Linked DNA regions of Formosa agariphila KMM 3901. The protein of the gene in region 2 binds, or shares a complex with, the protein of the main gene of each other region. Links are inferred from orthologs where the notes say so. Each region holds a gene or a part of one and is shown on either strand. Other genes may lie near its edges. The genes, in order: BN863_RS02415 and pfkA.

What was found.
Region 1: pfkA (region 2) and BN863_RS02415 share a complex: the UniProt entries of both Bacillus subtilis proteins name them as parts of the possible RNA degradosome complex. The link is inferred for Formosa agariphila KMM 3901 from one-to-one orthologs.

What each region holds. Positions count from the first base shown.
Region 1 is NZ_HG315671.1:566,104-573,068, reverse strand. What follows is about bases 1-2,920. They hold BN863_RS02415 (polyribonucleotide nucleotidyltransferase), read left to right. Parts: upstream 1-304; coding sequence 305-2,536; downstream 2,537-2,920. Other genes in these bases: BN863_RS02410 (hypothetical protein), read left to right, coding at 2,659-2,920; rpsO (30S ribosomal protein S15), read left to right, coding at 1-163. Also shown: more of BN863_RS02410, read left to right, coding at 2,921-3,033; BN863_RS02405 (sigma-70 family RNA polymerase sigma factor), read left to right, coding at 3,125-3,988; rpe (ribulose-phosphate 3-epimerase), read left to right, coding at 4,126-4,788; BN863_RS02395 (porin family protein), read left to right, coding at 4,955-5,524; BN863_RS02390 (lipocalin family protein), read left to right, coding at 5,859-6,398; aqpZ (aquaporin Z), read left to right, coding at 6,544-6,965. UniProt on the Bacillus subtilis protein: Involved in mRNA degradation. Catalyzes the phosphorolysis of single-stranded polyribonucleotides processively in the 3'- to 5'-direction. Necessary for competence development in Bacillus subtilis.
Region 2 is NZ_HG315671.1:1,581,029-1,587,966, reverse strand. What follows is about bases 4,046-6,938. They hold pfkA (6-phosphofructokinase), read right to left. Parts: upstream 6,039-6,938; coding sequence 5,052-6,038; downstream 4,046-5,051. Other genes in these bases: BN863_RS06715 (translocation/assembly module TamB domain-containing protein), read right to left, coding at 6,193-6,938; gap (type I glyceraldehyde-3-phosphate dehydrogenase), read right to left, coding at 4,046-5,029. Outside these bases: BN863_RS06745 (class I SAM-dependent methyltransferase), read left to right, coding at 1-330; BN863_RS06740 (SLC13 family permease), read right to left, coding at 394-2,214; BN863_RS06735 (methylglyoxal synthase), read right to left, coding at 2,715-3,077; BN863_RS06730 (BadF/BadG/BcrA/BcrD ATPase family protein), read right to left, coding at 3,077-3,940; more of gap, read right to left, coding at 4,025-4,045. UniProt on the Bacillus subtilis protein: Catalyzes the phosphorylation of D-fructose 6-phosphate to fructose 1,6-bisphosphate by ATP, the first committing step of glycolysis.

The DNA.
Region 1 (6,965 bases), 1.0 Mb from region 2 along the record:
TAATCACTTAACAGAACACTTAAAAAAGAATCGTAAAGATTATAATACTGAGCGTTCATTAGTAAAATTAGTAGGTAAGCGTAGATCATTACTTGACTACTTAACTAAGAAAGATGTCTTAAGATATCGTGCTATTGTTAAAGAATTAGGATTAAGAAAATAATAAAAGAGAGGCTTTATGCCTCTTTTTTTTAGTTATTACCCCTCGTAAGAGATATATAAAAAGCTATTACTTAGTTTTTCATTGGTCACCACACAACAACTACAACACAACGACCATTGTTTAATTAGAATAAAAAAATTTATGATTCCAAAAGTTTTTAAAGAGGTTATAGACCTTGGTGATGGGAGAGAAATTTCCATCGAAACCGGAAAATTAGCGAAACAAGCTCATGGATCGGTTGTAGTAACATCTGGAAAATGTATGTTATTATGTACATTAGTTTCAAATTACAAACAAAGTGATGTAGACTTTTTACCATTAACGGTAGACTACAGAGAAAAATTTGCAGCAGCAGGTCGTTATCCTGGTGGTTTCTTTAAAAGAGAAGCAAGACCAAGCGACGGTGAAGTATTAACTATGCGTCTTGTAGACCGTGTTTTACGTCCATTATTCCCAAAAGATTACCACGCAGAAACTCAAGTTATGATTCAGTTAATGTCTCATGACCCTGAAGTTATGCCAGATGCAATGGCTGGATTAGCCGCATCTGCAGCTATACAATTATCTGATGTACCATTCGAAACACCAATCTCTGAAGCTAGAGTTGGTCGTATTAATGGTGAATTCATCATCAACCCAACAAGAGCACAATTAGAAGAATCTGACATCGATATGATGATTGGAGCATCTGCTGATTCTGTAATGATGGTTGAAGGTGAAATGTTAGAAATTTCTGAAGAAGAAATGGCTGAAGCAATTAAATTTGCTCACGAAGCTATTAAAGTACAATGTGCTGCTCAAGTAAAATTAGCAGAAGCTTTTGGTAAGAAAGAAACACGTGAGTACGAAGGAGAAAGAGAAGACGAAGCTGTAGAGCAAAAAGTTAAAGAATTAACTTACGATAAAGTGTATGCCGTTGCTAAAAAAGCATCTGCAAAACATGAAAGAAGTGCTGCTTTCGAAGAAATTAAAGCTGAAGTAAAAGCATCTTTTACTGAAGAAGAATTAGAAGACTTTGGTGACTTAGTATCTAAATATTTCTATAAAGCTGAAAAAGCTGCAATTAGAGATTTAACTCTAAATGAAGGTTTACGTCTAGATGGTCGTAAGACTGACGAAATTAGACCAATTTGGTGTGAAGTAGACTATTTACCTTCTACACACGGTTCTTCAATATTTACACGTGGGGAAACTCAAGCATTAGCAACAGTTACTTTAGGTACATCTAGAGAGGCTAACCAAGTAGATATGCCATCTTTTGAAGGTGAAGAGCGTTTCTATTTACATTACAACTTCCCTCCTTTTTCTACTGGTGAAGCGCGTCCGTTAAGAGGAACGTCTCGTCGTGAAGTTGGACACGGAAACTTAGCACAACGTGCTTTAAAAAATATGGTCCCTGCAGACTGTCCTTACACAGTACGTGTAGTGTCAGAAATTCTTGAATCTAACGGTTCGTCTTCTATGGCAACTGTTTGTGCAGGAACAATGGCGTTAATGGATGCTGGTGTGCAATTAAAGAAACCTGTTTCTGGTATTGCTATGGGATTAATTACAGATGTAGAATCTGGAAAATACGCTGTATTATCTGACATTTTAGGAGACGAAGATCACTTAGGTGACATGGACTTTAAAGTAACAGGAACTGCAGATGGTATTACTGCTTGCCAAATGGATATTAAAGTAAAAGGATTATCTTACGAAATTCTTGTAAATGCTTTAAAACAAGCTCGTGATGGTCGTTTACATATCTTAGGATTAATTACAGATACGATTTCTGAACCTAATACAGATGTAAAAGAACATTCTCCTAAAATGATTACTAGAAGAATTCCTAACGAATTTATTGGTGCATTAATTGGACCAGGAGGAAAAGTAATTCAAGAAATGCAAAAAGAAACAGGAACAACTATCGTAATAAACGAAGACCCTGTAACTGAAGAAGGTATTGTTGAAATTTTAGGTGTAGGTAATGAAGGAATTGCAGCTGTACAAGCTAAAATCGATTCTATATTATTTAAACCTCAAGTTGGTAGCGTTTACGAAGTAAAAGTTATTAAGATGTTAGATTTTGGAGCTGTTGTAGAATATATGGAAGCGCCAGGAAACGAAGTCTTATTACACGTAAGTGAGTTAGCTTGGGAACGTACTGAAAATGTTTCTGACGTTGTTAATATGGGAGATGTATTCGATGTTAAATATTTCGGAACAGACCCTAAAACACGTAAAGAAAAAGTATCTCGAAAAGCTATTTTGCCAAAACCAGAAGGTTATGTAGCAAGACCACCACGCGATCGTGATGATAGAAAACCTAGAGATAATAGAAATCGCGACAACAAACGTGATGATAGAAAACCTAGAGAAAAAAGAGATTAAGTAATCTTTTAACTATATTTAAAAGCCAATTTTGTATTTTCAAAATTGGCTTTTTTTTATTCACAAAAACTTAAAAACCTGAATATTTGATTTTTACATCAAAAAGAGTTATATTATTAGCTATGATATATAATGACAAACTAAAATACTCAGATTTTTTAAATCAATCGATTACATATTTACAACAACACGGATTTGAAAACATTAAAGCAGATATAGAAGGCTATGAAACGCCAAAATCTTATCTCAAAAAAGGGAGTGAATTAAATGTTACACCAGACATCGTTGCAGAAAAGGAAGGCCGAAAACATATTTTCGATATTGGTTTAAAATCTTCAAAACCTAATTTATTAAAATCAAAGTGGTTATTTCTAAACACCTTAAGTAATTTAAAATCATATCGTTTTAAATTAATTACAACACGTGGTCACTTTAAATTTACAAATGATATGTTGGAAGACATTAATCTAAATCTTAAAAAGACAATTAAAATTTAAAAAATATCAAATCTTTTGTAACATTTTTAATCAAGCTTACGTATAACTACATACAAAGGAGTATTCACTTAATTTACAGGAGAACTTTACAATGAGACAACTTAAAATTACGAAGCAGGTTACAAACAGAGAAACAGCTTCGCTAGATAAATATCTTCAAGAAATTGGAAAAGTTGACTTAATTACCGCAGACGAAGAAGTAGAATTAGCGCAACGTATTAAGGCTGGTGATCAAATCGCTTTAGAAAAATTAACAAAAGCTAATTTACGTTTTGTGGTTTCGGTAGCAAAGCAATATCAAAATCAAGGTTTAACTTTACCCGACTTAATTAACGAGGGTAACTTAGGACTTATTAAAGCAGCACAACGTTTTGATGAAACACGTGGTTTTAAATTCATTTCGTATGCCGTATGGTGGATTCGTCAATCTATATTACAAGCATTAGCAGAGCAATCTAGAATTGTACGTTTACCATTAAATAAAATTGGTTCTATAAACAAAATCAATAAGACTTTTGCATTTTTAGAACAAGCTCATGAACGTCCGCCAAGTCCAGAAGAAATAGCCAAAGAATTAGACATGACGATTAACGATGTTAAGGAGTCTATGAAAAATTCTGGTCGCCACGTTAGTATGGATGCTCCACTTGTAGAGGGAGAAGATTCTAACTTATACGACGTATTAAATAGTGGAGAATCTCCAAATCCAGATCGTGAGTTATTACACGAATCGTTACGTACAGAAATTGAGCGTGCACTAGAAACATTAACACCTCGAGAAGCAGACGTTATTCGTTTATATTTCGGTCTAGGAAATCAACATCCAATGACTTTAGAAGAAATAGGAGAAACATTCGATTTAACTCGTGAACGTGTTAGACAAATAAAAGAAAAAGCTATTCGTAGGTTGAAACATACCTCACGTAGCAAAATATTAAAAACATATTTAGGATAAACCTAAAGACAATAACAAACAGTTTAAGCACTATTAGTGCGAAAGTTAACTGTTCGTTTTTTGATTGATGAAAGAACCTTCGGCTGATTACCGAGGGTTCATTTTTTTATATTACATTTGCCGAAAATTATAATTAAATGAGTTCTAAATTAATAGCACCATCTATTTTGGCTGCCGATTTTGGTAACCTGCAGCGAGATGTTGAAATGGTTAATAATAGCGAAGCCGATTGGTTCCATATCGATATCATGGATGGCGTTTTTGTTCCTAACATATCTTATGGGATGCCTGTTTTGGAAGCAATTACTAAACATGCTACTAAAACTATAGATGTACATTTAATGATTGTAGACCCTGACAGATACATTAAGACGTTCGCAGAAATTGGAAGTGATATACTTACCGTGCATTATGAAGCATGTACTCATTTACATAGAACACTTCAAGCTATAAAAGCCGAAGGTATGAAAGCGGGAGTTGCATTAAACCCACACACTAATGTTAACGTACTTGAAGATATTATTAATGATATCGATGTGGTTTTAATTATGAGTGTTAACCCTGGTTTTGGTGGTCAGAGTTTTATAGAAAACACCTATAATAAAGTCAAGAAATTAAAAGAATTAATTAACAAAAAAGGTGCATCTACTCGTATTGAAATTGACGGAGGCGTTACAGATAAGAATGCAAAAGCATTAATTGATTGTGGAGCAGATGTTTTAGTTGCAGGAAGTTATGTATTCAAGAGCACTAATCAACTAAAAACAATATCCGATATAAAGAGAAGTATTAATTCTTAATAATTTATTAAACTTTTACTAGTATATCGAGCAATTAATTTTGATTATGTTAGTCCTTTAATTGTTTAATTGTCATTAAATTAAAAAATAAAATTATCTTCTAAAAAAATCATTTTAACTAACAATAATAAATTTTTAAACATTATTTTTAACAAAAATTTTTAATATGAAAAAGACTACAATTATACTTTTTTTCCTTCTGTTTACTACATTGACTTACAGTCAATATAGAGGACGTGAATCATGGGTTGCCAGCTTTGGTATCAACTTACTTGATGATAGTGCCTATCAAGATCCTCTTAAAGGTTCAGAACGTTGGAGTTTTAGTCGACCAATTACTTTAGGAGTAGAATATAAGTTTGACGAACACTGGTCTATTAGTCCTATGTTAAGTTTTAATAAAATTGATGAAGTTTATGAAGATTTTGCTCATGGCGGAAGCGGATGGATTGAAGGTGGTAACTATACTTCTTTTGATGTTAATGGTAAATTTTATTTTGACGAGTACATTGCTGAAAATGAAAACATTGATGCTTACGCAGGTTTAGGTTTAGGTTATTTTAAAGTTGCAGACGAATCTAATGTTTCTGGAAACGTTACTTTAGGTTTAAGATTCTGGTTTACACCTGTATGGGGACTTAGACTTCAAACTTTAGGAAAGTTTGCTTTCGATCCAGACAAAGTGTATGCTAACAACAATTTTATTCATAGTTTAGAATTACTATACAGATTCTAAAACAAAAAAACACATATTTTCTAGTCCTAAAACAGTATAAACACTTAAAGGATTAAAAAAAATCATTAAAGCTGAACAATGTTAACATTGTTCAGCTTTAATGATTTTATGCTAACTTGATTATAACTTTTTATAGTCAAATATTTGATTAGAAAGACTAGGTCTTCAACTACCACAAGCGAACAATAATTATCTATTTTTTTGATAAACCTAAATGCTTTTAAGTTAGAAACACATGTAATACAGATACTAAAATTAGTATTATTATGATAAAATTGTATTACAATATAGATGTGCGTACCTTAATTAGCACTTAACCTTAACAAATTATAACATGCATTATTTAAAATTCGTGATTCCAACACTTCTTATAGTAATAACAGGAGCTATATTTACATCTTGTGCTACTATTCCAGAAAAAGCTGAAGCCGTTACACCCTTTAATAAAGAAAAATATTTAGGAAAATGGTATGAAATAGCACGACTCGATTTCAAATTTGAAAAAGACCTTAATAATACTACCGCAAATTATTCCATCAATTCAAATCAAACTATTAAAGTGGAAAATAAAGGTTATAACTACAAAAAAGATAAATGGCAAGAAGCAGAAGGAAAAGCTAAATTTGTAGATAGCGATTCTATAGCCAAGCTAAAGGTGTCTTTTTTTGGCCCTTTCTATTCTGGATATAATGTTATTGCACTGGAAGACAACTACAAATATGCACTTGTTGCAGGTAAGAATCTAGATTATTTATGGATTCTATCTCGAGAAACATTTATACCTGAAAGCATAAAACAAGATTTTTTAAAAAAAGCTAAAGAGATTGGCTACAATACAGACGATTTAATTTGGGTAGAGCACGATAAATCATAAAACCATACAAAAATTTTATTGCTATATTTTTCATAAAAAGTTTCTAAAGATTTCGCATATTTATAGCGTTGATACTGATAAGCACATTAAATTATAATTAGAGTGCGATCAACCTTATAATTAATCTTTTAAACCAACCAACATTATGAAAAAATTAGTAGCTGAATTTATAGGCACCATGTGGCTTGTATTAGGCGGGTGTGGTAGTGCTGTATTAGCAGCCGGATACCCAGAATTAGGAATTGGATTTGTAGGAGTCGCTATGGCTTTTGGACTTACTGTATTAACCATGGCATATGCTATTGGACATATTTCTGGTTGTCATTTAAACCCAGCGGTTACAATTGGCCTTACGGTAGGTGGACGTTTCGATAAGAAAGACGTTGTACCTTATATTATTGCTCAAGTTTTAGGAGGAATTTTGGGTGCAGGAATATTATATAGCATTGCCTCAGGAAAAGCAGGATTTGAATTAGGCGGATTTGCAGCAAATGGATATGGCGAACATTCCCCTGATGGGTACAATATGATGTCTGCCTTAGTTACAGAAATTGTTATGACATTTAT
Region 2 (6,938 bases):
TTAGATTTAGCTGCAGATCCATTACCAAAGGGAGATTGTGCTATACTCAGACAAGTGCTTCAACATTTGTCTAATTCCGAGATTCAAAATATCTTAAATAAGTTAACGGCGTATAAATATGTTATTATAACAGAACATATTCCGAATAGTGACTTTATCCCAAATGCTGATATTATTTCAGGACAAGGTATTCGTTTAAAGAAACACAGTGGTGTTAACGTATTAGCTACACCATTCAATTTAAAAGCAAAAGATATACATCAATTATTAAGCTTGCCTTTAAATAACGGTAAAGAAGTTATAGTTACCACCTCTTACACCCTTTATTAGAGGTTTAAATTTGAATACTTACCTGAAGACTAATATCAATTGAATATTCCTGAGTGTTATACCTTATATATTTTCTGAAAACAAAAAGGTTGCCAACACCCACAATATAACAGATAATACACCGCCTATAATTGCAAAATGGCGGAAAGAATAAATCCCGAGTCCGTAGATAATTGTATTGGTTTGATAGCCCATTGGGGTGAAAAAGCTAAAGTTTGCAGCAAATAAGACTGATAAAATAAAAAATTTAGGATCTAAATTTAAACCTGCAGCAACAGAAAGTGCAATAGGCGTCATTATAATTGCTGTTGCGTTATTAGAAATAACACCACTAAAAAGCATGGTAATTCCGAACAACGAAGCAATGACAAGCATCGGACTTTGACCTTGGAGCATACCAATTAAATTTTCTGAAAGCCAAGTTTCTGCTCCTGTATTTTTCATGGCAATACCAATAGGAATTAAACACGCTAATAAAAAAATAACTTCCCAATTAATATCTTTATAAACCGTATTTAATTTTAGGCAATTGAATACAAGTAAGAGAAATACGCCAATAATCGTACTTTTAACAATAGGAAATAATCCACTCGCTGCCAACCCGATTGTAATTAATAAAATCGTTAGCGATATATACTTTTTACGGGCATTTGGAAATGTGCTACTCGACAATTGTTGCATAACCACCACATGTTCTATACCTTCTAACTTATCTATATCATCTTCGTCGATTTGAATTAATAAGCGATCGCTTACTTTTAGCCTGATTTTATCCTCACGTTTTCTTATAAGACGTTCCTTGGTATTTCGCATATTAATCCGTTTTTTAATAGCTAGCGGATTGGCTTCCATAATCATGGCCGGTTTAATATCTCCTAGTCTCAACCCCAATAAATTGGAATTTGGGAGTATTAAGAGCTCTACAATGTGAGTGTCTTTATTTACTTCCTGTTTTACCTCTTCTGAATTGTCTTCATCTTCATGTTCTTCCGCTACAACTTCATTAAATAGAGTAATACCTTCTGTTTCCTTGGCTTTTAACAAATTATCCATACTCGCGTTTACCAGCAAAATATCACCCTCTTTTAATGTAATGTATTTTCCTGGCGCGTTTGTAGTGATGCCATCCCGTGTCATTTTTAGCAATTGCACATTTTGATTGGTAAATAAGAATGTTTCGCCTATAGTCTTACCAATTAACGAAGACTCCTTATTAATACATAGCTTTGTTATAAAATCTTGAAGTTCTTTTTGAAAATCTTTCGTCTTTTTAGAATCGTAAGGTAAAACAAACGACAAGGCTGTTACCACCACCACGCCTACTCCTAGAAAAATAAGTCCGTAATTAGTAAACTCGAAAAACGACAATTTTGGCACACCGCTTTGCTCGGCAATGGCATTTACAATTAAGTTGGTAGACGTTCCCATTAAGGTACAACTACCACCCAATATTCCTGCAAAAGAAATAGGCAGTAGTAATTTAGATTGAGAAATCCCATAACGTTGATGTAATTCGTTGGTAAGCTTTACAAATACAATAACCACTGCGGTAGTACTAATAAACGCAGATATACCCGCTACAATAAACATAATAACAGGGATAAGTAGTAATAGAGGCATACCTTTTAACTTGGTCATGGATTTAGATAGCATATTAATTACACCGTTTTGCTCCATAGCTATAGCAATAATCATGAGCATAAGAATGGTAATTGTGGCTGTGTTACTAAATCCAGTAAGTGCTTCTTCTGGCGAAAGAAAACCAGCTAGCAATAGAGAGGCCAATACAAAAATGGAAATTTTGTCTATAGAGAACAGCTCGAGCGCAAAAAAAATAAGGCTTAATCCCAAAATAACAAATATGATAACAATTTCGATGGTCATAAGCTCAATGGTTTTTCATTAAAAAAACTCCGTTCAAAATTTTATAAAAGGCATTCTAAATAAATTAGCCTGTAATCAAGTGTTCAAAGTAGATCGTTTTTTTCTTCAATTTCAAGAATATTTAGTCTACATAACATCTTAAAATAAGAAATTCAATTTTTAACATGTTTTGATACAATCTAAATTAAGTAAAATTTAGATACAGAAATTTCTTTTTATTAACTCAGAAGAAATTTAGGTCTGCTATAATTTTTCTGTTATTCTGAAATATTTACAAATTACAGCGAATTAAAACTTCTTAATATGGAGAATTTACAGCTATTAGATACAAATATTTTTTTTTACGGCAACAGTAACAATCTATGAAGTAAAACAAACACATTTAGTTTGTAGTTATTTGATAAACCGTTAAGTCCCTATTTGGAATCTAAACGGCTTTTAGAGAACAGGAATTTTTTAGTTTAATCAAAAAAAAATCTCTAGAAGAGATTTTTTAGTTTTTATATGGCTTTTATAAGCAACTCCGCTGTAGCTGGATTTGTTGCTAGTGGCACATCGTGCACGTCGCAAATCCGCATTAGCATAAATATATCCGGTTCATGAGGATGTTTTTCTAAAGGATCCCTAAAAAACAAAACCATATGGCATAACCCTTCTGCTACGCGAGCAGCGATTTGAGCATCTCCACCTAGAGGTCCTGATAAATAAGGTGTAACTTGAAACCCTGCTTTTTCTACTTTTGTACCTGTGGTTCCTGTAGAAATTAACGCGATTTGTTTCTGATCTAATACATCGCGGTGTTCGTTTAAAAACTGAACCATTTCAGCTTTTTTACCGTCGTGTGCTATAATTGCTATTTCCATTATTCTATATCCTGAGTATGAAATTTCGCTAAACCTTCTATTGGGCGTCTTGCAAAATTACCTACAGTAAAATTCAATTCTTTTCCAACAGCTAAAATTTCATCTTTAGCAAAATATGCTATCGAACCTGCAAAATGTACTGGCACTGTTTTTAATTCTTCTTTATACTGTAAAATCATGTTTTTAGCAAACAATCTAATACCTTCTTTAATTAAGTTCTGAATGTATTCAGAGTCTTTATTTAAAAACATAAATTCGGCAAAAGACGCCAAAAAGGCATTCGGGTTAGGTTGTTTGTAAATGTTGTATTTTATATAATCTGCTTCCAAATTATACTTATCTGCCATGGCAACTCGAATTGTTTCTGGCATATTATTAAAGTAGTAATCTCTAATTAATTGTTTTCCGTAGTAGTTTCCACTTGCATCGTCCATAAGACTCCAACCCAAAGATTTTACACGTTGGTGAATTTGTGTCCCATCAAAATAACTACAGTTAGAACCTGTACCTAAAATACAAACTACAGCAGCTTCTGTTGGCGTATTAATTGTAGAATACACAGCAGCCATTGTATCTTCGTCTACTGATACTTCAGCATTCTCAAAAAAATCTTCTAATACTGTTGTTAATAGTTTTTTAGGGTTTTCTGTTCCACAACCTGCACCATAAAAGAATACGTGAGTAACTTCTTTTTTATGCTTTTTTAAAACTTTACTGCCTTTAATAATTTTTCTTAATTTCTTTTCAGGAAGTATTGCCGGATTTAAACCGTTTGTTCTAACTTTTTCGAGAAGTTGGTTCCCTTTTTTATCTACCGCAATCCAGTCGGATTTTGTAGACCCACTATCAACTATTAAAATCATATGTTAGTTTTAGATAAAAAAACTCCACAGGATACTGTGCTTTATACACAATAACTCTGTGGAGTTATTATTAATTTGTATAAATTATTTTACAGATGCGATATGTTGTGCTAAGTCAACTAATTTAGTTGAATAACCAAACTCATTATCATACCAAGAAACTAATTTAACAAAACCATCATTTAAAGCCATACTTGCGTTAGCATCGAATGTACTTGTTTTTGGTTCTGATACGAAATCTTGAGATACTACACCTTCTTCAGTATAACCTAATATACCATTTAATTCTCCTTCAGAAGCTTCTTTTAAAGCTGCTTTAATTTCAGCCCATGGTGCTGGTTTTTCAAGACGACAAGTTAAATCTACAACAGATACATCTACAGTTGGTACTCTAAATGCCATACCTGTTAATTTTCCGTTTAATTCAGGAATTACTTTTCCTACAGCTTTAGCAGCTCCAGTTGAAGCAGGTACGATGTTGTTTAAAGATGCACGACCTAATCTGTAATCTTTTTTAGATACACCATCTACAGTAGATTGTGTAGCTGTAGCAGCGTGTACAGTTGTCATTAATCCTTCTGCAATACCAAATTTATCGTTAATTACTTTAGCTAAAGGTGCTAAACAGTTTGTAGTACAAGATGCGTTAGAAACAATAGTATCTGCAGCAGTTACTTGTTTGTGGTTTACACCCATTACAAACATTGGTGCATCTGCTGATGGTGCAGAAATTGCAACTTTTTTAGCTCCAGCAGTAATGTGCTTTTGTGCGCCTTCTAATGTTGTGAAGATACCTGTACAGTCTAAAACAACTTCAGCCTCTACTTCATCCCATTTTAAATCTTCTGGATTACGTTCTGCGGTAATTCTAATAGCATTTCCATTAACTATTAATTTTCCTTCTTCTGTTGAAATTGTTCCATCAAACTGTCCGTGTACAGAATCATACTTTAATAAGTAAGCTAAGTGCTCTACATCTAATAAATCGTTAATACCTACTATTTGAATATCTGGTCTAGCTACCGCTACTCTAAAAGCAATTCTACCTATTCTACCAAATCCGTTAATTCCAATTTTTAATTTTGACATAATCTTATTCTAAATTTAATGTTTAAGTGGTCATGATATCTGACACACGTAATAATTCTAAGTTAATTTTTGATTGACCTTTTATGGCTTGATCTAAAGGTGTTAAAGACATGACATCGTTTAATAAACCGACCATGTAATTAGACTTTCCTTCTAACAAGCTCTCTACTGCTTTTACTCCCATACGACTTGCCAACACTCTGTCAAAGCACGATGGTGAACCTCCACGTTGCATATGTCCTAAAACAGATACACGTACTTCATATTCCGACATATGCTCATCGACATAGTCCTTTAATTCAAATACGTTTTTACCAATTTTATCGCCTTCTGCAACGATTACTATACTTGACGATTTACCAGAATTTTTACTTCTATGTAAAGATTCTAATAATCGATCTAATCCTAAATTTTCTTCTGGTATTAATATTTCTTCTGCACCACCGGCTACACCAACGTTAAGCGCAATATGCCCAACATCTCGCCCCATAACTTCTATAAAGAATAAACGGTCATGAGAACTGGCTGTATCTCTAATTTTATCGATTACTTCTACTACTGTATTTAAAGCAGTATCGTAACCTAAAGTATGTGTAGTTCCAAAAATATCGTTGTCTATTGTTCCTGGTATTCCCATGACAGGCATATCGAATTCTGAGCTAAAAACCATAGCCCCAGTAAAACTACCGTCACCACCAATTACAACTAAAGCATCGACACCTTCTTTTTTTAAATTATCGTAAGCTTTCTTGCGACCTTCTGGCGTTCTGAAGTCTTTAGATCTCGCAGTTTTTAAAATGGTACCTCCTTTATTAATAATACCTTTTACACTACGGGCATCCATAGGGATAAATTCACCACGAATCATACCTTGATAGCCTTGAACAATACCCACACATTCAATATTATGAAAAGCACATGTTCTAACTACCGCACGAATCCCGGCATTCATTCCTGGAGAATCTCCTCCTGATGTTAAAACACCTATTTTTTTAATGGTTTTTGACATGTTCTATTGATTTGCTAGTAAATCTACTAAAGAAAATCAACATATAAAACAGCTTTGAGGACTTTTTAACAGAGGTTTTAAACTATAACGTTTGAATTTGAAAAAAAGTTAAAAACTTATTTATTAATTGAATAAATGCACGTTAACTGCGGAATTATTCCTCTGAAATATCTGTTTTCATAATAATATATGCAGGAAGTGTGCCTGTGGGTTTTGGTGTTTCATTTTCAGAATTTTCACCTTCTGATTTGTTCATTTCACCATAGAATATTTTCTGAATCAATTCTCTAAAAGTATCGAAATCTATATTATAAGAAATTCCTACTCCTTGAGTGTATCCTACCTTATCACCAAAATCTTGTATACTGTTTTCTCTATTAAATACATTTGCTGTTAGCGTCCCTTCTTCATTCAATAAGAAATTAACTTCAATATCTCCTGCTATTACTGTTTGGCTTACACCTCCAACAGGTACGTCTACATTTCCGTTAATCATAACACGTTCGCTAATCTTGGTTTGTAACGTTACACCAAAGCGATCGTCTGTTTGATAATCTGGATTGTTTTCACCCAATTCGTAGTTTAACCCTATATTTAACTTATTATCGCTTTCAGAAAATAAGCCGTTTACAATACCGTTTAAACGTTCGGTTAATGTTCCGTAAGGGTTTAAACTTGTTAAGCCACTAGAAAACGACCCTGTAGTTAATAGGTATAAGGCTTGGTTGTCGCGATCCTCTTTAGATTCTAATCTGTATGTTAACTCAGATTTCACCGTTGAATTTACATTCGGGAATTCGAAACCAAAGTTCACTTCAGGTTTTTCTAATTGTTCGGTTAATTCGATTTCAACATTTACCGGAATACTCTTATTAATTGGGTTATCTAATAAAGGAGAAG